3 regions of the Pseudoalteromonas sp. CuT4-3 genome follow, and region 3 is predicted to be linked to each of the others. Evidence: predicted binding sites of a transcription regulator. Region 3 holds the regulator's gene; each other region holds the start of a gene.
The links. The regulator sigma-54, encoded in region 3, starts transcription at its own class of promoters, with help from an activator protein. The targets are predictions, from matches to a motif close to GTTGGCACGNNNNTNGNNT.
Positions count from the first base shown of each region.

Region 1: the regulator sigma-54 is predicted to act here: its motif matches at 5,127-5,145, upstream of VOI46_RS00325 (YggN family protein).
Region 2: the regulator sigma-54 is predicted to act here: its motif matches at 2,750-2,768, upstream of VOI46_RS07095 (EF-hand domain-containing protein).

Region 1 is NZ_CP142030.1:59,920-67,252, forward strand. Features, by position in the region: tRNA gene VOI46_RS00295 (tRNA-Ser) at 1-17, opposite strand, end outside; tRNA gene VOI46_RS00300 (tRNA-Ser) at 71-161, opposite strand; gene VOI46_RS00305 (hypothetical protein) at 382-522, opposite strand; gene VOI46_RS00310 (diacylglycerol kinase family protein) at 850-1,722, shown strand; gene VOI46_RS00315 (EamA family transporter) at 1,759-2,688, opposite strand; gene VOI46_RS00320 (PLP-dependent aminotransferase family protein) at 2,794-4,236, shown strand; gene VOI46_RS00325 (YggN family protein) at 4,295-5,089, opposite strand; gene VOI46_RS00330 (hypothetical protein) at 5,470-5,655, shown strand; gene VOI46_RS00335 (glutathione peroxidase) at 5,767-6,258, opposite strand; gene VOI46_RS00340 (AzlD domain-containing protein) at 6,378-6,677, opposite strand; gene VOI46_RS00345 (AzlC family ABC transporter permease) at 6,674-7,333, opposite strand, start outside.
Region 2 is NZ_CP142030.1:1,553,626-1,560,958, reverse strand. Features, by position in the region: one part of gene VOI46_RS07110 (IS3 family transposase) at 1-380, shown strand, start outside; gene rluB (23S rRNA pseudouridine(2605) synthase RluB) at 581-1,450, opposite strand; gene scpB (SMC-Scp complex subunit ScpB) at 1,447-2,037, opposite strand; gene VOI46_RS07095 (EF-hand domain-containing protein) at 2,189-2,710, opposite strand; gene VOI46_RS07090 (hypothetical protein) at 2,932-3,363, opposite strand; gene xthA (exodeoxyribonuclease III) at 3,605-4,411, shown strand; gene VOI46_RS07080 (energy-coupling factor ABC transporter permease) at 4,417-5,064, shown strand; gene VOI46_RS07075 (putative RNA methyltransferase) at 5,061-5,861, shown strand; gene yfbV (terminus macrodomain insulation protein YfbV) at 5,994-6,440, opposite strand; gene VOI46_RS07065 (acetate kinase) at 6,741-7,333, shown strand, end outside.
Region 3 is NZ_CP142030.1:3,031,877-3,039,209, forward strand. Features, by position in the region: gene lptC (LPS export ABC transporter periplasmic protein LptC) at 1-174, shown strand, start outside; gene lptA (lipopolysaccharide transport periplasmic protein LptA) at 164-712, shown strand; gene lptB (LPS export ABC transporter ATP-binding protein) at 709-1,434, shown strand; gene VOI46_RS14030 (RNA polymerase factor sigma-54) at 1,504-3,003, shown strand; gene hpf (ribosome hibernation promoting factor) at 3,031-3,318, shown strand; gene VOI46_RS14040 (PTS sugar transporter subunit IIA) at 3,323-3,775, shown strand; gene rapZ (RNase adapter RapZ) at 3,795-4,640, shown strand; gene VOI46_RS14050 (HPr family phosphocarrier protein) at 4,681-4,953, shown strand; gene mgtE (magnesium transporter) at 5,212-6,570, shown strand; gene VOI46_RS14060 (zinc-dependent metalloprotease) at 6,617-7,333, opposite strand, start outside.

The DNA of each region.
Region 1 (7,333 bases), 690 kb from region 3:
CACTCGGACACCTCTCCAACGCATAACAGATTGTATTAACGGTAGTTTATTCATACCATTAATTAAATAGTGGTGGAGAGATAGGGATTTGAACCCTAGATAGGCTACAAACCTATGCCGGTTTTCAAGACCGGTGCATTCGACCACTCTGCCATCTCTCCGTGACGCAGAATAATACTTAGGTGATACCGTCGTGTAAATAGCAAATAAACTGTTTGCTTAAAAAATAGGCGTAATTACGGTTTTTTTTGTAAATAGAGGGAAATTAGAAGGATTTAAACTAAAAATTAAAGGGTGGCAGCAAACTAAGGGAGCTAAAGAAGCGCTTTCAATAGTGGTTAGTTGTTTACTGCCCCTGCTTAATAATCATAACAAGGTTGATTATTTGTATTGCGCGGCGCTGTTTAATGCTAACTTTTTGCCCATACGGTTTAATTTAGCAAGCATTTTAGCTTTACGGTTAGTTGGTTTTACGCCAACGTGGGCTGCTGCATTTTGGTTTAGGGTGTTTATTGGGTTCATGTCTTTGCTCCAAGGTGTATGTGTTTAAATCGCGAGCATTTTGACTCTTTTTTGTTTAAAAATACAACAATATAAACTAAGGCTTGGCTATTAGTTATTTTTATCTGAATTTGTATTGTTTTATTTTTAATTAAAACTACTAAGTGCCCATTTTGCATAGTTATTTAATCCGGGGAACTAGGTTTTGATTTGTTTTAAAAGTGTTTTTTTTATTTGTTAATGTTTTTAGTAAATTCTTACGCACTTTTATGATTAATTATTCAGATAAATTAATTTTAACTTAATTCTTATTTATGCTGGTGTACTGGCTAATAGGAGATAAATTACTTGCAGTTGTTAATAATAGTTAAACCGAGTGTAAAAAATGTGGTGTTAGATCACCTCGATTGGCTTAAAAAAACATGCCGGAAGAAAAATATTCTCTATATTACGGTTAAAACGACAGGCAATTTTGAGTACGACTTAGCAAACGTTAAATTGAATGCACAAAAAAGCCAAATAGCAGTGGCTATTGGAGGCGATGGCACGCTTAATTTGGCACTTAATGGCGTGATTAATAGTGCATGTAGTTTGGCAATATTACCTTGTGGTACGGGCAACGATTTTGCGCGTCGCTTTCATTGCTCAGCTAAACAGTGGCAAAACGCTATTTTTAATGCCCCCTCACACTTAATTGATGTAGGTAAAATTAATACTCGTTACTTTATTAATGTGGCTGGTGTTGGTTTTGATGCTCATGTAATTAAGCAGTTGGGTCATTTACAAAGCATGTCAGCTTGGCGCTATAAGTGGACGAGTTTTAAATCGCTCTTTACTTACAAAGCAAGCACACTAAATGGAGCATTTTTAAATAAGCAATGTAGCTATCAAAATTTAATAACTGTATTTGCGAACTCTCAGTATTTTGGTGGCGGCATTAAAATAGCACCTAGGGCTAAAATTGATGATGGACTGCTTGATTGCTACCAAATGCAAGCGGGTAGTCTTGTTGATCATTTATATAGCTTTATTAAATTAATTTTTAAGCGCCACCATACTTTAAAAAAGCTTACTTATAGCCAACTCAAACAGGCGCGTATTAATACTAAAAACTTATTAATTGAGGCCGATGGCGAGCTAGTAGGTGTTACGCCCGCGGTTATTGCTATTCATGAGCAGGCTATTAATTTCCATATACCAATAAAAAAGCGCCTACAGTAGGGTAGGCGCTTTTGTGTTAGTGCGTTAAAAACGCCTCTAACTGGGGACGGAGCCATTTTTAGCAACGCAGCGGCTTGCTAAAAAGGCGTTAATTCTTTTTGTGGGGGTAAGTACAATTGCATTACCCAGTAGTACTAAACTAAAGCCGGCAAAGGTGTTTGCATGCCACTCAAAGCCTTCAAAAAAGCTGCTTAATGCAACGGCCACTAGCGGAAACAGCACTATGGCGTAGCTTGCTTTTTCGGGGCCAATGTTTTTTAACAAGGCAAAATAGCAGCCAAACGCAATCACAGTGCCAAAAACCGATAAATACAATAGCGACAGCCAATAGCTGGTAGGGGCGCTAAAACTGACCGTTATACCATTTATTAATACATAAACGGCTAAACCTACTGCGCTATATAACATGCCCCATGCGTTACCCTGCAGCACACCTATTTGACGATTAGAATTACGTACACTAATCATATTGCCCAATGAAGCCACAAAGGTACCCCCAAGGGCAAGTAGTAACCCGACCAACGCCCCATTACTCAAGTCGAATTGCTGTAAATGCGGCCAAAACAGACAAATAATACCCACCACGCCGATTAGCGCGCCGCAGTAAATACGTTTGGCAATGGGCTTTGCAAAAAATAAACGGGTATTGACTATGTTCATTATTAGCAACATTGAAAATGCAATAGAGGCCATTGCCGATGAGAGGTAGTTTTGTGCCCAATACAAAAGCAAATAATTTAAGCCAAAGTTAGAAATGGCCAATAAAGCAAAAAAGCCATGATCGACTAACGAAAATCGCATATTAGGCTTTTTGTAGGCCACAAATAGCCACATACATGCAGCTGCTATGGCAAAGCGATAAAACAAAGAAAGCTCCACAGCAATATCGCCTAGCTGAAACGAAATCGCGAGCCACGTAGAGCCCCAAATTAACACTGTTGTGAGATATAGCGCTGCGCTTTTCATGGCAAACCTCTAAAAAACCGATTGAGTGGTTATTTTAGAGTCTATCTGTATACTTACCATATACAGAAAAGTATAAATGTAACCTATACAGATTTGAGGCGAGATATGCAGCCAGCTGCCAATAAGCAAAAAGCCGAGTTTTTATACCAACAAGTTATTGAGCTAATTAAAGACATGCAAGCACAAAAGGTGCTACTACCTGGGGAAAAGCTTCCTTCGCTTCGTAAAATGGCCAGTAACTTAAATATTAGCATTCCGACAGTTAAGCAAGCGTATCAAGCGTTAGAAGATCAAGGGTTAGTAGAGGCACGTGAAAAATCGGGCTACTTTTTAACGGTGCTTAATACAGTTTACAGTTTGCCAAAGCGTGTAAAACTAAGCCGTGAGCCTGTCACTGTAAATAAACAAGCATTAATAGAGCAGGTATACAGCGCTATTCATCAACCTAATATCATTGCCTTTGGTATTGCCAATCCCGTTGCTGCAGCGCCTACCGATAAAGCTTTAGCCCGTACCATGCGCCGGGTTATGACAATTGCTGGGGCGAGTGTTATTAATTATGGCCCTATTGATGGTTTTGCTGCACTTAAAAAGCAATTAGTGCATAGATACTTAGGCTTTGGTATTGGTGTAAATATAGATGAACTGGTGATCACCAATGGCGCGCAAGAGGCGCTGGCTATCGCACTTAAGTGTGTCACTAAGCCCGGCGATGTGGTTGCAATTGAAACCCCGTGTTATCACGGCATTATTGAACTAATAGAGAGCTTAGGTTTAAAGGCGCTTGAAATTCCGCTATGCCCCGACAATGGTATTTGGCTTAACGACTTAGCTCAAGCGCTTGAGCAACATGATATAAAAGCATGCTTGTTTTCGACCGCCATAAATAATCCGGTTGGCAGCTTTATGAGCGATGAAAGCCGCATGCAAATGGTGGACTTAATAGAGTCACATAATGTTGTTCTTATAGAAGACGATGTGTACGGTGATCTGCACTTTACTGCCAAGCGTGGCACGCCCGCTTTAGCGTATTCAAAAAAGGGGCTTGTGATCAGCTGCGCCTCGTTTTCAAAAACGGCTGCACCAAGTTATCGAGTAGGTTGGTTAATAGCAGGCAAGTTTGCTGGACAAGCGCGCCGGCATAAGCGTGCATTAAGTTGCTCTGCCTCACTTATAAATCAGTGGACGCTTTCTGAGTTTATAGCCAGTGGTGAGTATGACCGTAATTTAAAAGTACTTAGGCAGCGCTTACGTAATAACAAAGAGCGCATGCGGTGGTGCTTATTAAACGCGATGCCTAAAAATACACGTATTAGTGACCCTAAAGGTGGGTGTGTTATTTGGCTTGATTTAGGCCAAGGGGTAGACAGCCAAAAGTTATTTTTACTGGCGCTAGAAGCTGGTATTAGCATAACCCCCGGACTTATTTTTTCAGCAAGTAATAAGTATAAAAGCTGTATTAGGCTAAGTTACGGGGTGCAGTGGAGCGAAAAAATAGAGCAGGCTATTACCACGTTAGGAGCGTTGGCTCACACGCTAAAAGAATAAAAAAGCAGCACCTAATATACAAGTGCTGCTAAAGGGATGTTAAATACGGTGCGGTGTATTAATTTTGTTTAATGGTAAATAACTCGTAGCCTTTTAGCTGGGGTAACTGCGCTACTAATTGCTCTTCTTGCTGTGCTATGTTGGCAAAGCTGTCGCATAAAGAGTTGGCACGCTTTTCAAGCGCACTGGCATGCAGCTCTACTTTTTCTTCTATTTGCGCGCCCATATTTTCCATGCGTTGCTCAAATGCATCCATATCTCCACCCGAACCGTGCAGCTCAGAGCCTAAAGCAACTAAAATACTGCCCATTGATTGCATAACGGCAGACTCAACCACGGTTTCTATTTGCTCCTCAAATTGGTGTTCAAAGTTTTCACCAAATTGATTAAAGCTTTGTTGGCCCATTACAAACGTACCTTGTTGATAAAAGGTGTTTTCTACTTCAAGTCTTATATCGTCCATCAGGCCAGATAAGTCATCAAGGCCATCAATATTAAATGCGTTAGCTACTTCCTCTAATGCTACACCGGCTATTTTCACTCCGTCTAGGGCAATATTAGCGACCTCAGGTAGCTGCGTACGTAAGTTGTCTGAATACTGGGTAAGCGCTTGGCGCTGTTCGCTGTTAATGGATACTTGTTCGCCATTTATAGTTAAGTTGCCATTGCTGTTAAAGCGCATGAATTGATTAGATGCGGTAAAAATTTCTAATTCGCTAGGTTTAATGCGTACATCGTTTTTAAACTCTACATTGCACTGCTCATTGCTAAACGAAATACCCGCATTGCTATCGTTATGTGCCATTGCAGCGGGTGTACAAATTAAAGCGCTTACTAATAGTAAATTTTTCATGTTTATTCTCTAATAATTGTTGATGACAGCTAAGTATTAACAAGTTTGGTGCCATTATTTATTTTTATTTTAAAACAGTAGGTTATGAAAATTTGTGTGTTTGTAATGATTTTTAATTTTGATAAATAAACTACTTTTTAGTCAAAAACACTAAAAATAAATAAATGATAAATTTTATTTGTCGAAACGATAAAAAACTCTCACTTTCCACTTTCTTAATTTAGCGCTATTTATTCACAATATTGACATGAAGGCTATTTACGATAGTCACGTGGCTTTATTTTGGTGCTAATTTGTTCGTATTTTAGCGCTAAACATTTTTAATTTACCAAGTGCAGGAATAAACCTGAGTTGGTCTCAAACACTTTATGGAGTGGGTTGTGGGTAAGACATTTAGTTACGATGCGCTAGATGATGATTTTGTTGAAGACGAGTACGAAATGGTCGGGCGTAATCAGCATGACAAAAAAAAGCAAAAGGTGAAAAAGAAGTTGGAAGATTACCTTGAGCAAAAACGTTTGCGTAAAAACCTAGGTGAAGACGACTTAAACGATTACATAGACTAAATTGTGCTAGTTAAAATAATGCGCCTTTTTATTAGGGTTTGAATGTGCGTTTACGCATGTTTAAAGGCTAAACATTGGCAATAAAGAGGCTTTATGCCTCTTTATTACTTATTATGTACTTAATTTAGCGAGTGCTTGTTGAATAGTGGTTTCTAGCTTTTCTGGTTTTGTAAAAGGCGCATAGCGCTTGATAGGTGTGCCATCGGGCGCTATCAAAAACTTAGTGAAGTTCCACTTTATTTTTCGTGTTAAAAAGCCGGGTAAGGCCGATTTTAAATACCTAAATACAGGGTGGGCGTGACGACCGTTTACATCAACCTTAGCGGCCATTAAAAAGCTTACCCCGTAATTAATTAAACAGCCTTGTTGTATTTGCGTTGCGTCGCCTGGCTCTTGCTGACCAAATTGATTACATGGAAAACCAATAATAACCAATCCGCTTTTAGCGTACTTACTATGAAGAGTTTGTAGCGACTCGTACTGCTTAGTAAAACCACACTCACTTGCGGTATTAACAATAAGCACAACCTTGCCTTCAAAGTCGCTAAAGTTAATTGTTTTACCGTCTAACGCAGTAGCCGTTAATTGATGAAATTCATGCATGATGGATGCTTTTTTATTGTTGTTAGCTACATTCTACCCGCTGTAGCGCGTTACTAAAAGTATAAAATTTAGGCTTGTTAATACCGCCCTTAACTATGCGCTAATGGGTTGGCTGTTATTTAATTTAAAATTAAAAATAACCCCATACTGGCAAGCGTTGTGTAATAAATATTATGTGTTTTATAGGCAACAATAATGGCAACGATAGCTGCGCTTAAATAAGGGTTGTGCCAGTTTAGGTTGAGCCCGTCTTCATTTATAAAAATAATAGGTACCCAAATAGCGGTTAGTACAGCGGGTGCGCTAAAGCTTAAAAACTGCTGCATTTTAGGGCCCACTTTAAAACCAAGGCGTTGATGTAAAAATAAGTAACGAGTAAAAAAGGTAATACACGCCATTAATAATATAGTGAGCATCATAACGGGCTGTCCTTTTTTTGTGTAAGCCTTACAGTAAAGTAGCCTGCACTCATTGCAAGTAAAGCAGCACAAACCAACCACAACTCAAACCCTGTGCTTTTTAAAACTGTGGCGCTAATACCCGCAACAATCACGGTAACCAGCGAGGCTAAATTTTTTATGCCCGGTACCACAAGCGCAATAAATGTAGCTGCAATAGCAAAGTCGAGCCCTAAATTTGTTAAATCAGGGAGTACACTACCTGCAACTATGCCTATGAGTGTCCAAAGGTTCCATGCAATATAAAAACTAAAACCCGCGCTTAAAGCGTATATTAGGCGCGCTTTTGTTTTATAGGCTTTGCGGTGATGCGAAAAGGCAAACAGCTCGTCGGTTAGTACAAAACTTATTGGTAAGCGCCACCGTAATGGCTGTGAAATAACTTTATGACGTACGGCTAAACCGTATAAAAAATGCCGAGAGCTAATAATAAATGTGGTAAATAAAATAGTCAGCAAAGGGGTGTTACCGGCCATTAGTTCAATTGCAACTAATTGTGCAGAACCCGCGAATACAAGTAATGACATTGCTTGTGTTTCAAAGGCACTAAAGCCATTTTGAATCGCTAAAGAGCCACATAATATTCCCCAAGGAACGACCGCCAGGCAAAGCGGGAG
Region 2 (7,333 bases), 1.5 Mb from region 3:
TGAAAGCAACCGATGTAGTCAGAGCATTAGAAATGACAATTAAGCAACGCGTATATAAACGTGATGCCATTCATCATTCAGATAGAGGTTTACAATATTGCTCTGAAGTATATCAAAATGCGCTATTAAAAGAGGGCATTAGACCATCGATGACCGATGGGTATGACTGTTATCAAAACGCATTAGCAGAGCGTATTAACGGGATATTAAAGCAAGAGTTTTTACTGTATAAATGTCGCAATATGGCAGAGTTAAAACAGCTCGTTGAAGAATCGATATTTATATACAATGAAATGCGACCGCACTTAAGTTTGGATATGAAAACACCAAATCAAGTGCATAAAAAAGACCTGGCGCTTTCGCACCAAGTCTTTCATTAAAACCGTCAACCTATTTCAGGACGGGACACTTTTTGTAATTATACCTATTCGCTTAATTAAGCGAGCTACTTTGAGGCTAGAAAAACGTGTTATTCGCTTGGCAAAAATTCGCTATTTAGCTGTGCTAAATGAGCATTTTTTTACCTAGATAGCGACACGTTTAGCCCCGCAAAATGATTAAGTATTATTGCGGGTTAGTATTACTTACGCTTAGTTTGCTTAACACGTTGGTTATGCTTTTTAACCGCTTTACGAATTTGGTTAATTTTAGCACGCTTGTCTTTGCGTTTTTCAGGCATAACCGACAGTTTAGTTTGTGTTTCGCGGCCTAATTTAACGGTTTTGCGTAAATAGTTAACGATTTCTAAATCAAGTTCAGCCCAACCACCTTGAGGAAGGCGCTTATCTAGCTCTAATTTTCCGTAACGAATACGAATAAGGCGCGATACTTCTACATCCTGCGATTGCCATAAGCGGCGAACTTCGCGGTTACGTCCTTCGTTTAGCGTTACATTGTACCAACGGTTAATGCCTTCACCACCCAAAGATTTAACCGTTAAAAATTTAGCAGGACCATCTTCAAGCTCTACGCCACGCGTTAGGTTTTTAATGGTTTCATTGGTCACTTCACCAAATACACGGGCTGAATATTCACGCTCAACTTCATAACTTGGGTGCATTAAGCGGTTAGCTAACTCACCATCGTTGGTAAATAGCATTAAACCTGCCGTGTTAATATCTAGACGACCAACAGCAATCCAACGCTCACCGTCTATGCGTGGTAAACGGTCAAAAACGGTACGACGTCCTTCAGGGTCTTTACGTGTACTTAACTCCCCTTCTGGCTTGTTGTACATAATTACACGGCAAATACGGTCGGCTTTTTCTTCAATTTTTACGCTGTGGCCATCAACACGTATTAAGTCTGTTTCCTCAACACGGTCACCTAATTTAGCCACTTTACCATTAACACTAACACGGTTTGCATCAATATATTTTTCCATTTCACGTCGTGAGCCTACCCCTGCACGGGCTAGGACTTTTTGTAACTTTTCACCTTGAATACTCATTCGGATGGTTCTCTCACAGAAGGATCACTTAATAACTGGTTTATTTTACTTTCCTGTTGCGCTGGCAATGCAGGGAGTTCATCTAAACCGGTTAACGAAAAATAATCTAAAAATAATTTTGTTGTGGCATAAAGCGCTGGTTTACCAGGTACTTCTTTATGCCCTACTACTTTAACCCACTCTCGCTCAAGGAGGGTTTTAATAATTGCTGATCCGGTTGTTACGCCTCGTACTTGCTCTATTTCACCACGCGTTATTGGTTGCCTGTAGGCAATTAACGATAATGTTTCTAGTAGTGCGCGAGAGTACTTCGGTGCCCGTTCTTGCCATAAATTACTAAGCCAAGGGCTTAAACTACTACACGCTTGAAAGCGATAGCCACTGCCTACTTCAACTAGCTTAATGCCACGTGTTTGATAGTGGATATGTATAGCGTCTATGGCAGTGTTAATTCGTGACATAGGAATAGCTAAATCAGCCAGTACAGTATCTTTTAAGTGGCGTTTGCTAACAGGTTTGTCTGCGACAAATATAGCCGCTTCAATGATCTCAATTAATTGTTCATCACTAATTCGACGACCCGCCATAATATTTTGCTTTGTCCTTTAAAATACGTAGCCATCTATTATGACAGAACATCGCAAAAGGGGGAAAATATATCTGCTTTTAAAACAAATTAAATGCACAAAAAAGCCAGCAATTAATGCTGGCTCTTATGTGTAGCGTATTTAGCTAATATTAGCTGTTTTTATAATGCTTTAGTGCATCATCTTCAGCAACGGCTTTACCGTATTTGCTAATGTAGCCTTTAAACTCACCTTTACTGATGCGCTTATCATTGTTGCCATCCATGTAACCAAAATGGTTTGAAATATCATCATCGTCAGCTTCTTCTACTGAGATGTAACCATTTTTGTCGTTATCTAAACTTCTAAAATCATTTTCGATTTTATCAAATTTAGCTATTTTAGCTTTAAACGCCGACTCACTTACTTCGCTGTCAGTCGCTACCTTACCGGTATTTAACTGCATGTAAGTGTTAAATTCTTTACGACTGATCTCGTTATCCATATTGGTATCAATATTTGAAAAGTGGCCCCAGATGCTATCGTCATCTGCTTCTACTTTTGAAATATAACCATCACTGTCGTTATCTAAACTTGCAAAATCGCTATCGATTTTTTCAAGGCCTTGATTTGAGGCACATGCGGCTAAACTTAACGAAGCTAAAATAGTTGTTGCGAGTGTTAACTTTTTCATAAGACGTATCCTTGTAGTTAGTAAATGTCACTTTAATTAATACAAGTCCAATGCCAAAGTGCACAAGCCACCAACAATCAATAAGTTACGTGAATTTAGATTATTTTATATACATTAATCAATTACTTAGCTTTGCAATGATTGCTGCATACCTTGTAATTTTTGCAAAAAAATACCCAGTACAAACTGGGCATTATTTTAATCTACATATTACCGCGCAATTAGATTGCTGCGTTTTGGTAACGCTTTACAAATTCAGTTACGTTTTGTCCGTTACACTTTAACGAGTTTAAGTTACCAATTTTTTGGCGAACAGGCGCAAGGCCTTGCTTTAACGCTGTGATACATAACTGTGTTTCTTGGTGTGCATCTTTTGCAAACACTTCAACTTTTGATTCAGCAGCTTGGTTAGACGTTACTTTTTTAGCAATGTCGCGAATATCTTGACCATTACATAAAACACTTTTAGAAAAACGCGATAAGTATACACCGTGTTGTGCTGCTTCTTTACGCGCTGCGCTAAAGCCTTCATTTGCACTTAATACACATAATTTAGATTCAAGTTTATTATCTTGGCTAAAGTAAGTGTTGCTTTTTGCTGATACAGACGCAGAGGCTAATAAAGCAGTAGCTAAAAGTAATTGTGTTTTCATGAGAGAGATCCTATTTGAACGACTAAACAAGTAATTTTTGCGCATTATATATTCAATAATTACGATATCAATTGAATTTTTTATTTATTTAAATAATTAATAAAGCATTTACAATGTTTAAACTTTACGCACCAATTGATCAACATTTGTGCAGCTATTTTCTCATTTCGATCATGTTATGTAGGCTTATTTACTGATACAATTTAGTTATAAAAACAGAGTCTAATTAAAGGTAAATTTTATGAAGGTTATTTCTTTCAATATCAATGGTCTGCGAGCTCGCTTACACCAGTTACAAGCAATTATAGATAAACACCAGCCAGACATTATTGGTTTGCAAGAAATTAAAGTTCATGATGAGGCGTTCCCTCTCGAGGACGTACAAAAAATGGGTTACCACGTTTATTTTCATGGTCAGAAAGCGCACTACGGTGTGGCAATGTTATGCAAAAATGAGCCTAAATCGGTCTTAAAAGGTTTTGCCAGCGACACTGAAGAAGCACAAAAACGCATGATAAGTGTGACAGTTGAGCAAGAAAATGGCCGCGACCTAACGGTAATGAATGGTTATTTCCCACAAGGCGATAATATAAATCACGAAATAAAATTCCCTTATAAGCGCCAGTTTTACAAAGATTTAATGACCCATTTAGAAACAAACCACACGCCCGATGAAGACGTTATCGTTATGGGCGATATCAATATTTCGCCCACCGACTTAGATATTGGTATTGGTGAAGTAAACGCTAAACGCTGGCTTAAAACAGGTAAGTGCTCGTTTCAACCAGAGGAGCGCGAATGGCTTGCTAAATTATTAAATTGGGGCTTTAAAGATACCTTCAGAGAGCAAAACCCTGAAACAAGCGACAAATATTCGTGGTTTGATTATCGCTCTAAAGGGTTTGTGGATAATCGTGGCCTACGTATTGATGTTGTACTTGCTACCCATGCCCTTGCCGAGCGCTGTATTGATACCGGCATAGATTACGAATTACGGGGCATAGAAAAGCCCTCTGACCATGCCCCTATTTGGTCAACCTTTAAATAATTGCTATGTTAACGTTTAAAATGCAAGGGCTACTTTGGGCCCTTGTTTTAATTATTACCTTTATAAGCGTAGAAAAAAACACCTATAAAGCACTTTATAAAATGCCTGCACGGCAAATAGGGGTACTTGCGTGTGCGTTAGTATTTGCCATGTTATGGCAAATTAAAGCGGGTATTTTAAGCGGTCTTGATTTACACATTTTAGGTGTAACTGCCGCAACGCTAATTTTAGGGTGGCGCCTTGCTATTTTAAGTAGCCTGCTGGCCAGTGCCCTATTGGCGGCTTTTGCAAACATTGATCTTAACCTTTTGCCCATGCAAATACTGTTTGGTGCATTTATTCCTACTTTATTAAGCTACCTTGGCTTTATAATGAGTTATCAGTATTTACCGCGTCACTTTTTTGTTTATATTTTTGTATGCTCTTTTATATTGGCAGGCTTTATTGCATGTCTAAAAATAAGCTTAGGGGCTTTGTTTTATTTGCTTATAGGGCAATATAATTGGCAAGAATTGGCAGATAATTACGTATACCTAAGTGCTATCATTTGGTTTCCTGAGGCTATGCTTAACGGTATGGCCATTACGCTTTTGATCACTTACCGGCCACACTGGGTCAAAACTTTTTATGATAAGGACTACCTAGACTCATGAGTCTGCAATACCAATGCCCTTTATGTAACCACGCACTTTTAAAACATAATTCATCACTTCGATGTGACAATAATCACACCTTCGACTTTGCCAAAGAAGGCTATGTAAATTTACTACCGGTGCAACACAAAAACTCAAAGCAACCGGGTGATTCGCTCGAAATGGTACAAGCAAGGCGTGCTTTTTTAGAGCAAGGCTTTTACGCATTTTTACAGCGCGCATTAAGTAATATAATTAGTGAGCGCAAACCAAACGTGCTAATAGATTTAGGCTGCGGCGAAGGATTTTATACTCATGCCATTGCCGATAAAATTGAGGCGCAGGTATACGGCGTCGATATTTCTAAATCAGCCGTAAAATATGCAGCAAAGCGATACCCACAATGTCATTTTAGCGTTGCATCAATTAGCCAGGCGCCTTTTAAGTCAGGCACTGCTGACGTATTGCTGAGTGTTTTTGCGCCTTTGTTTGAGCAAGAGCTGGCGCGTTTAGCAGCGCCAAATGCCACATTAGTAGTTGCAAGCCCAGGGCCGTGGCATTTAAAAGAGCTTAAAGAATATATTTATGCAGATGTAGCAAAACACACTGAAATTGACACGCCAAGCGGCTTTATAAAAGCAGATCAAAAGCTCATTACAGAGCAGGTTACGCTTAATTTTTCAGATATTAAAAATTTAATAATGATGACACCATTTGCGTGGAAATTTAGACCTGAACATTGGCAAACTCTTGAAGAAAAAGGCGCCCAAAGCGTCACCCTATCGTTTTACATTACCGAGTTTAGTAAAGCCGATTGATGTTTTAATAACGAGTGTTAGTGAGGAAGTTACTGCCCGGCTATATTGAGTAAGCTCATATGCCAGAGGGAGTGTCAAAAATAAATGGAGCAAAGCGTGCGCTCTGCTCATACACTTACAGATAAACGCGCTCTAAAATTGCTCTTTAGTAAACGCTTTATCCATTTTATCAAACATGTCTTTTAATAAGTGTGCAAGCTCCATATAACGGGGCTTGTTTTCGCTTATTTGGGCTTGATAGCCATTTGCCACCATTTTGGTATATAACTCGTTGTACCATTTTTGCATGCTCGGTTCTAATGGTGTTTCGGCTCGCTTACCTAACCAAAACAAGCCTTGCAACGGCAACGACAAAAAAAACAATGCACTGGCAATCGCTTGCGGTAAAAAATCGGGGCCTAAATAGTTAAGCTGAAAAAATAACGTAAGCATGGCTAATATTGGCATTACAGTAATTGCCAGCTCGGTTGCCTTAATTACTTTAAATTCGTTAAACAACGGTGCTAACTCTTTACGCATAGGCCATTTTTTTGCATATAACCTACCCGTTTGTAATTGTGACATCACACTTTTTTGCATCATGACTCCTCACATCTAAACTTTTAAACCCGTAGCGCCTGCTTGCCACTGCCTGTAAGTGTAACACAAATAAATAGCTTCACACTTTAGCAGTAAAAGTTATTGTTTTTGTATATATAAGCAACTAAACACTAAACTAAATTTATTAACTGGGTTAAAATACGCATCTTATAAATTAGACTTTAGTCGCTTTTTTATCACCTATATGGTGGCTAAGTTTACCTTTAATTTGCACCTTAAGTGTATTGTTCATATCTTAACGTACACTTACTAAATTTATTGTTTATGGAAACTGTATCTATGCCAACTACGCCCTCTAAATCACAACACGTTTTAGTATTAAACTGTGGTAGTTCGAGTTTAAAATTCGCCATTATTGATGCTGATAACGGGCATGAAATTATTTCGGGCTTAGCTGAACGCCTAGGTTCAGAAAATCCATCTATTAAATATAAATACCAAGGTGATAAAACCGTTATCACCTTAGCTGCTAATCAAGCGCATGGTGAAGCAATTAATACGCTTGTGAGCCTAATTAAAGATCACCATTTAGATGAGCATTTAATTGCCGTAGGCCATCGTGTTGTACACGGTGGTGAGCACTTTACTCAATCTGCATTAGTGGATGAAAAAGTCATTGCGGGTATTTCAGATGCTTCAAGCCTTGCCCCTTTACATGGCCATGCAAACTTACTGGGTATTTCATCAGCGCAGGCTTCGTTTGCTGGTTTGCCCCAGGTTGCTGTTTTTGACACTGCATTTCATCAAACCATGGATAAAGTAGCCTACTTATATGCACTCCCTTACAAGCTATACAAAGAGCACGGTGTTCGCCGTTACGGTATGCACGGCACAAGCCACTATTATGTAGCAGGCCAAACCGCTAAATTAAT
Region 3 (7,333 bases):
ATCAATGCCGATAACATCGAAGTCGACATTAAAGCGCTAACAATGCGCTCTGAGCAGCCAGTGGTTGTTACTGGGCCTAATTTAAAAATTGTCGGTAAAGGCCTTGAAGCCGATTTAAAAACCGAAGTAATAAAACTAATTAACCATACGCGAACAATATATTATGACCAATAAACTCACTAAAATACTTATTATCCCATCGCTAATGCTTGCATTTAGCGCCTCTGCTGCTGAGCCTGCTGCTCAACCGCCAGCAAATCAAATTTCTATTAGTGCAGACCGTCAAGAAGGCCAACTTAAAGAAAACGTAGGTATTTTTGAAAAGAACGTCGAAATTGTGCATGGTAATCGCAAAATTACAGCCGACCGACTTGAAGTACATAAACGTGAAGACTTAGGGGATAACAAACAACTCCTTATTGCCACTGGCAGCCCAGCCTACTTCGAAGAAAAACAAGACGATGGTACCGTAATGAGCGCCAGTGCAAACGAAGTACGTTACGACGTAGCAAAGCGCTTTTTAACGCTTGTTGGCGATGCTGAAGTCGCACAAGCCGGTCAAAAAATTAATGCTAAAAGTATTACCTACGATATGCAGCAGCAGCTTATTAGCGCAGAAAAAGACGAAAACTCTACGGATCGTGTCCACACAATTTTAGTGCCTGTTGAAGCAAAAATTAAAGAAAAAACAGGTAACGAAGGTCAACCATGAGCACCTTAAAAGCAGAACTATTAGCAAAAAGCTATAAAGGCCGCCAAGTTGTAAAAAATGTAGGCCTTGAGGTAGAAGCCGGCAGCATTGTTGGCTTATTGGGCCCTAATGGCGCAGGTAAAACCACCACCTTTTACATGATTGTAGGGTTAGTACCTAGCGACAAAGGTAAAATTTCTATTGATGATAACGACATTACGTTATTACCTATGCACAGCCGCGCCCGCTTAGGCATTGGCTATTTGCCGCAAGAGTCATCAATATTTAGAAAGCTGACAGTTTATCAAAACTTAATGGCTATTTTAGAAACGCGTAAAGAGCTCAATAAAGCCGCGCGAGAAGAAACGCTTAACAACTTACTTGATGAATTTAGTATTCAGCATATTCGCGATAGCCAAGGTATGGCGCTTTCTGGTGGTGAACGCCGCCGTGTAGAAATTGCCAGAGCACTGGCAGCAAACCCTAAATTTATTTTATTGGATGAGCCTTTTGCTGGTGTTGATCCGATTTCAGTGTTAGATATAAAGAAAATAATAGAACATCTTAAAAACCGTGGCATTGGCGTATTAATTACCGATCACAATGTAAGAGAAACCCTTGATGTTTGTGAAAAAGCCTACATTGTTTCTCATGGGGAGCTAATTGCATCTGGCACCCCAGAACACGTATTAAATGACAAAACTGTACGCGATGTTTATTTAGGCGAGCAATTTAGGCTGTAACATTTAAGCCATACCTACAAGCATCTGCTAATATTAATTATAACAACATAAAAGGATTGTTAGAGATACATGAGGCAATCATTACAGCTGCGCATGGGCCAGCAACTTACAATGACTCCACAATTGCAACAAGCGATTCGCTTGCTGCAGCTCAGTACATTGGATCTCCAGCAAGAAATACAAGAAGCACTTGATAGCAACCCGCTATTAGAAGTAGAAGAGCAAGATTACACGGAAGAGTCGGCTGGAAAAAATGAACAAAAAGCAGATACGGATGATGTAACCGTAAGCGCATCGGCTGACGATACAACCAGCGAGTACGAGCAAGACAGTGGCGAAGCTTTAAATAAAGACACCGTTAGCGATGATATGGCAATGGATGTAACTTGGGATGAGTACATGAGCGCAGCCCCTGCGGCATCCTCAGGCCCAATGCCGGAAGATGAGTCTATTTATCAAGGTGCCTCTACTGAAACGCTACATGAGTATTTAATGTGGCAGCTTCAGCTTACTCCTTTTAGCCCAACTGATGAAGCCATTGCTATTGCCATTGTAGAAGCTGTAGATGACTCGGGTATTTTAACGCTAAGTTGTGAAGAGATTTTAGAGAGCTTTAACCAAGAAAACGATGACGAAGTTGAAGTTGAACTTGATGAAATAGAAGCCGTTTTAAAGCGTATTCAGTTATTTGACCCTGTAGGTATAGCCGCGCGCAGTTTACAAGAGTGCTTGTGCATTCAGCTAAACCAGTTTGATAAAGACACCCCTTTTATAGAACAAACTAAAATGATCTTAACCGATCACATTGATCTATTAGCGGCACGCGACTATCGTACATTAATGAAAAAGACTAAGCTTAAAGAAGACGAGCTTAAAGAGGTCATGACCCTAATACATACCCTCAACCCAAAACCTGCAGATACAATAGTAAGGGAAGAGTCGGAGTATGTAATACCAGATGTGTCGGTTAAAAAAATAAAAGGCCGCTGGGTGGTAGAGCTAAACCCAGATAGCATGCCAAAAATACGCGTAAATAGTCAGTACGCGGCTATGTCACGTACCGTTAAATCAAGTGGTGATAGCCAATTTATTCGTTCTCACTTACAAGAAGCTAAATGGTTTATAAAAAGCCTTGAAAGCAGAAACGACACGCTGCTCAAAGTAACAAACTGTATTGTAAAACAGCAACAGGCATTTTTTGAACATGGCCCAGAAGCCATGAAGCCAATGGTTTTAAACGATGTTGCTGAAATGGTAGAAATGCATGAATCGACAATTTCGCGTGTTACTACGCAAAAATATATGCATACGCCACGTGGTATTTTTGAGCTTAAGTATTTTTTCTCAAGCCACGTAAGCACTGAAAACGGCGGCGAGTGTTCATCAACCGCAATACGTGCCCTAATTAAAAAGCTAATTGCCGCGGAAAACTCAGCTAAACCATTGAGTGATAGTAAAATTGCGGATATATTGGCAGAGCAAGGAATTAAAGTAGCTAGACGCACAATAGCAAAATACCGTGAATCGCTAGCTATTCCACCGTCAAATCAGAGAAAGAGTTTGATATAAGACGTAAAAAACAAAGAGGAAATGCTTATGCAACTAAACCTAACTGGTCGTCACGTAGAAGTAACTGATTCACTTAGAGACTATGTAAATAATAAATTTGCAAAGCTAGAAAGGCACTCAGATCATATTAGCAATGTGCATGTCATTCTCGATGTAGAAAAACTCAACCAAAAAGCAGAAGCGACTATTCATGTAAGTGGCGCAGATTTATTTGCCTCAACAGAGCACCAAGATATGTATGCCGCTATAGACTCGTTGATTGACAAGCTCGATCGTCAAGTCATAAAACATAAAGAGAAGCTTGCTAGACACTAATATTATGAAATTAAGTACATTAGTATGCCAGGACTGCAGCAAAGCTGCGGTCCTTTTTAGTAGTAAAAAAAGAATTTTAGAGTTTATCAGTGAGCTTGCTCATGAAAAGCTCCCCTACTTACCACAACAAGATATTCTTAATGCGCTGGCAAGTAGAGAAAAGCTAGGCAGTACTGGTATTGGCCGGGGTATCGCCATCCCTCATGGCAGAATGGGTGGCGTAGAAGAGCCGCTGGCTTTAGTACTTGTTAGCGACACGCCTGTTAACTTTGACGCTATTGATAACTGCCCTGTTGATATTTTTGTTGCACTCATCGTACCAGATGGCGATAACCAACAGCACCTAAAGACTCTGGCAACCATAGCTGATAAACTGAGCAACAAAGAATTTTGTAAACAGCTGCGTAGTGCTAAAACCGATGCAGAGCTGTATCAAGTAATTGTTGATCAATCGTAGTAAATACTAAGGGCTATAAATGGAGTTAATTATCATAAGCGGCCGTTCTGGTTCAGGTAAGTCGGTTGCTTTACGCGTGGTTGAAGATTTAGGCTATTATTGCGTAGATAATATTCCGGTCAACTTACTGCCCTCTTTAGTGCGAAGTGTTTCAGATAACTATGACAAAATAGCCGTTAGTATAGATGTTCGTAATATCCCCAAAGAACAAGACGAATTTAACGATATTCTCGAGTACCTTCCTGACTTTGCTAAACCCACACTGTTTTATTTAGATAGTGATGATCAAACACTGATCAAACGTTTTTCAGAAACACGCAGGTTACACCCTTTATCCATCGATTCGCTGCCGCTTGATTTAGCAATAAAAAAAGAAAAAGAACTGCTTGATGTACTCGTAACGCGCGCTGACTTTATGCTTGATACCACCGATTTAAGTGTGCACCAATTAGCAGAGTCAATTCGCGAAAAAATACTGGGTAAAAAAGATAAGCAACTTATTGTAACGTTTGAATCGTTTGGCTTTAAACACGGCATACCTAAAGAAGCTGATTATGTTTTTGATGCTCGCTTTTTGCCAAACCCCCACTGGGAGCCTGAACTCAAACCGCTTACGGGCCTTGATCAACCAGTAAAAGATTTTTTGGCAAATCACAGCATAGTGCAAAAATTCACTTGGCAAATTCAAACCTTTGTACAAACTTGGTTGCCACACTTAGAGCGCAATAACCGTAGTTACCTCACTATTGCAATTGGCTGTACTGGTGGTCAACACCGCTCGGTTTATTTAGCGCAAGCCATTGGTGAGAGCTTTGCTATGACGCATCCGAATGTAAAAATTCGTCATCGTGAGCAAGAAAAGTAACCTTAAAATAATAACCTGTTCAGTTTAGGTATAGTAATTTATGCGCTGTGAAGACACATTTTTAATAAAAAATAAATTAGGCTTACACGCCAGAGCGGCAACGGTCCTTGCGCAATTAGCTGTGCAGTTTGATGCTAAAATCACCTTACACCAAGATGATAAAGAAGCCGCAGGCGACAGCGTATTAGCTTTAATGCTACTTGAAAGCAGTAAAGGTAAAGAAGTTAAAGTAGTCTGTGAAGGCCCTGATTCAGAGCAAGCTTTGCATGCGGTTGGGCAATTAATTGCACAACGATTTAACGAACAAGAATAATTTAAAGCACCATAGCCTTATAAGTTAAAGACTTATCAGGCCAGACTATAAAGATTTAGTAAATTAGGGTATTCCGACTCGCCTAATTTAGTGCTTTAATTTAGGGTAATAAAGCCATGCCCTGCTAAATTTGGTTGCTTAATTTTAAACACTAATTTAGTCCCAGCATTGGGTTTAGCACAAAAAATAAAGAAAATGACAGTGGGCAACTCCGCTTACTAAACACCTTTCCATTACACAAAAATATTTAGGATGCCAATGCCAGAAGCGTTTGAACAAGACTATCCACTACAGCAACTAAAACAAGTGACTAAATCACTTAATAGTGGGCAATTTGTTCAAGTAAGACGCATGCTAGCAAAAACAGCACCTTGTGATACAGCACTGCTGCTTGAATCCTCTCCGCATAAAATTAGACGCATGCTTTGGCAACTGGTTGACCCAGATGTGCAAGGGGATGTGCTAGAAGAGCTCTCTGAAGATGTACGTTTAGGCATAATTGCACAAATGGAACCTGAGCATATTGCCGCGGCCACTGAGGATATGGGCCACGATGATTTAGGTGAAGTCCTGCGTAGCCTACCTGACACCGTGTACAAAGATGTGGTTAGCGCTATGGATACGCAAGACCGCGAACGCGCTACACAGGCTTTATCTTACCAAGAGCGCTCTGCAGGCGCGCTAATGAACACCGATACGGTGACCATTCGCCCAGACGTTACACTTGATGTTGTGCTGCGTTATATTAGGCTACGCGGTGAGCTGCCAGAGGGCACCGATGATTTATACGTTGTTGATAAACATAACTGTTTTTTAGGTGCATTATCACTTAGTACACTGTTAACTAATCCGCCTGAAAAAATTGTTCAAGATTTAATGGATGAAGACTGTGAGTCTATCCCTATTTCGATGGATGAAAGTGAAGTTGCTCAGCTATTTGAGCGCCACAACTGGATATCGGCCCCTGTAGTCGATGATAACGCCCACCTGCTTGGACGTGTCACCATTGATGATATTGTTGATGTTATTCGTGAAGATGCAGAGCACAGCTTATTAAGCCTTGCCGGTCTTGATGATGAAGAAGACACCTTTGCACCTGTTTTAAAAAGCTCAAAAAAACGCTCAGTATGGCTTGGCGTTAACTTACTCACAGCCTTAGCTGCCGCCTTTGTGGCCAGCTTTTTTGAAAGCACCTTAGATATATTACCTATTTTAGCTGTACTCAATGGCATTGTACCCTCAATGGGTGGTGTAGCAGGTAGCCAATCTTTAACTCTGGTTATTCGCGGTATTGCCGTGGGCCATATTAACCAAACTAACCAACGATTTTTAATGGCTAAAGAGCTGGCGATAGGCGCATTAAACGGGGTTATTTGGTCAATACTTATAGCCAGTGTAATTGCGCTTTGGCAATGGGATTTTATGCTTGGCGGCGTACTCGCATTTGCGATGTTTATGAACCTCGTAGTGGCTGGTGTTGCTGGCGCATGTATTCCTATTTTATTGAAAAAAATGAATATAGACCCTGCACTTGCCGGTAGTGTTGTACTTACAACAGTAACTGATATTGTCGGTATTTTTGCCTTTTTAGGCACCGCAACGTGGCTACTTATTTAGCAACCTGAGCTCAGGTTAAGTAGCCACTACACACTAAAACATATAATTAAATTGGTGAGCCCGGTGGCATTGGTAAACCACTGAAGTTTTCAGGCCACTTACCTACTTTTAAAAACTGTTTTATTTGCTCTGCTAAATACTGTTTAAACGCGCTTTCTCCTACACTGGTATTACTTAACATTGAGTTTTGATTGTACTCTTTACTTAATTTTACCAAGTAGAAACGTAGCTGCGCCTGCACCTCTGGGCTTACCTTGTCACTAGTGACTAAATCAGCCATATTTTTTGCAGTTAAAAACTGCACCCGCTGGGTGATTTTGCCTTTCATTGTATTAGGTGATGACACATTAAACACTTGGCTGTAAAGCTGCTCTAACAACTCATCTAAGCTGTAAAAATTATAATTACGTACTTGTTGTTGAGCTAAACGATTTAAACGCTGTGGGTTTAATAATAACGATAAACTATACTGCGCAGCTACTTCTGGCAAGGCCATCGCATCAAGTGTTATACCCGTACGCCCTGTTATGCTTTCACGCGATTTAGACTCGCCATATGCTTTTGGCGGAATAAGCGCTAACACCGACTCAGGCAAAATTAAATTAGCCGGTTTTAATGTTGTTAAAATAGCACTAAGCGCCGCTTGCTGCTGCGCTTTTGCAACCACTTGTGCGCCCTTAGCAGGTGAGTCGTTACGTGTTTCGTATTCGTAGTTAACCCCCGCAATTAGCTTAACTGCAGCCTCTACTTGATAGCGATGAAA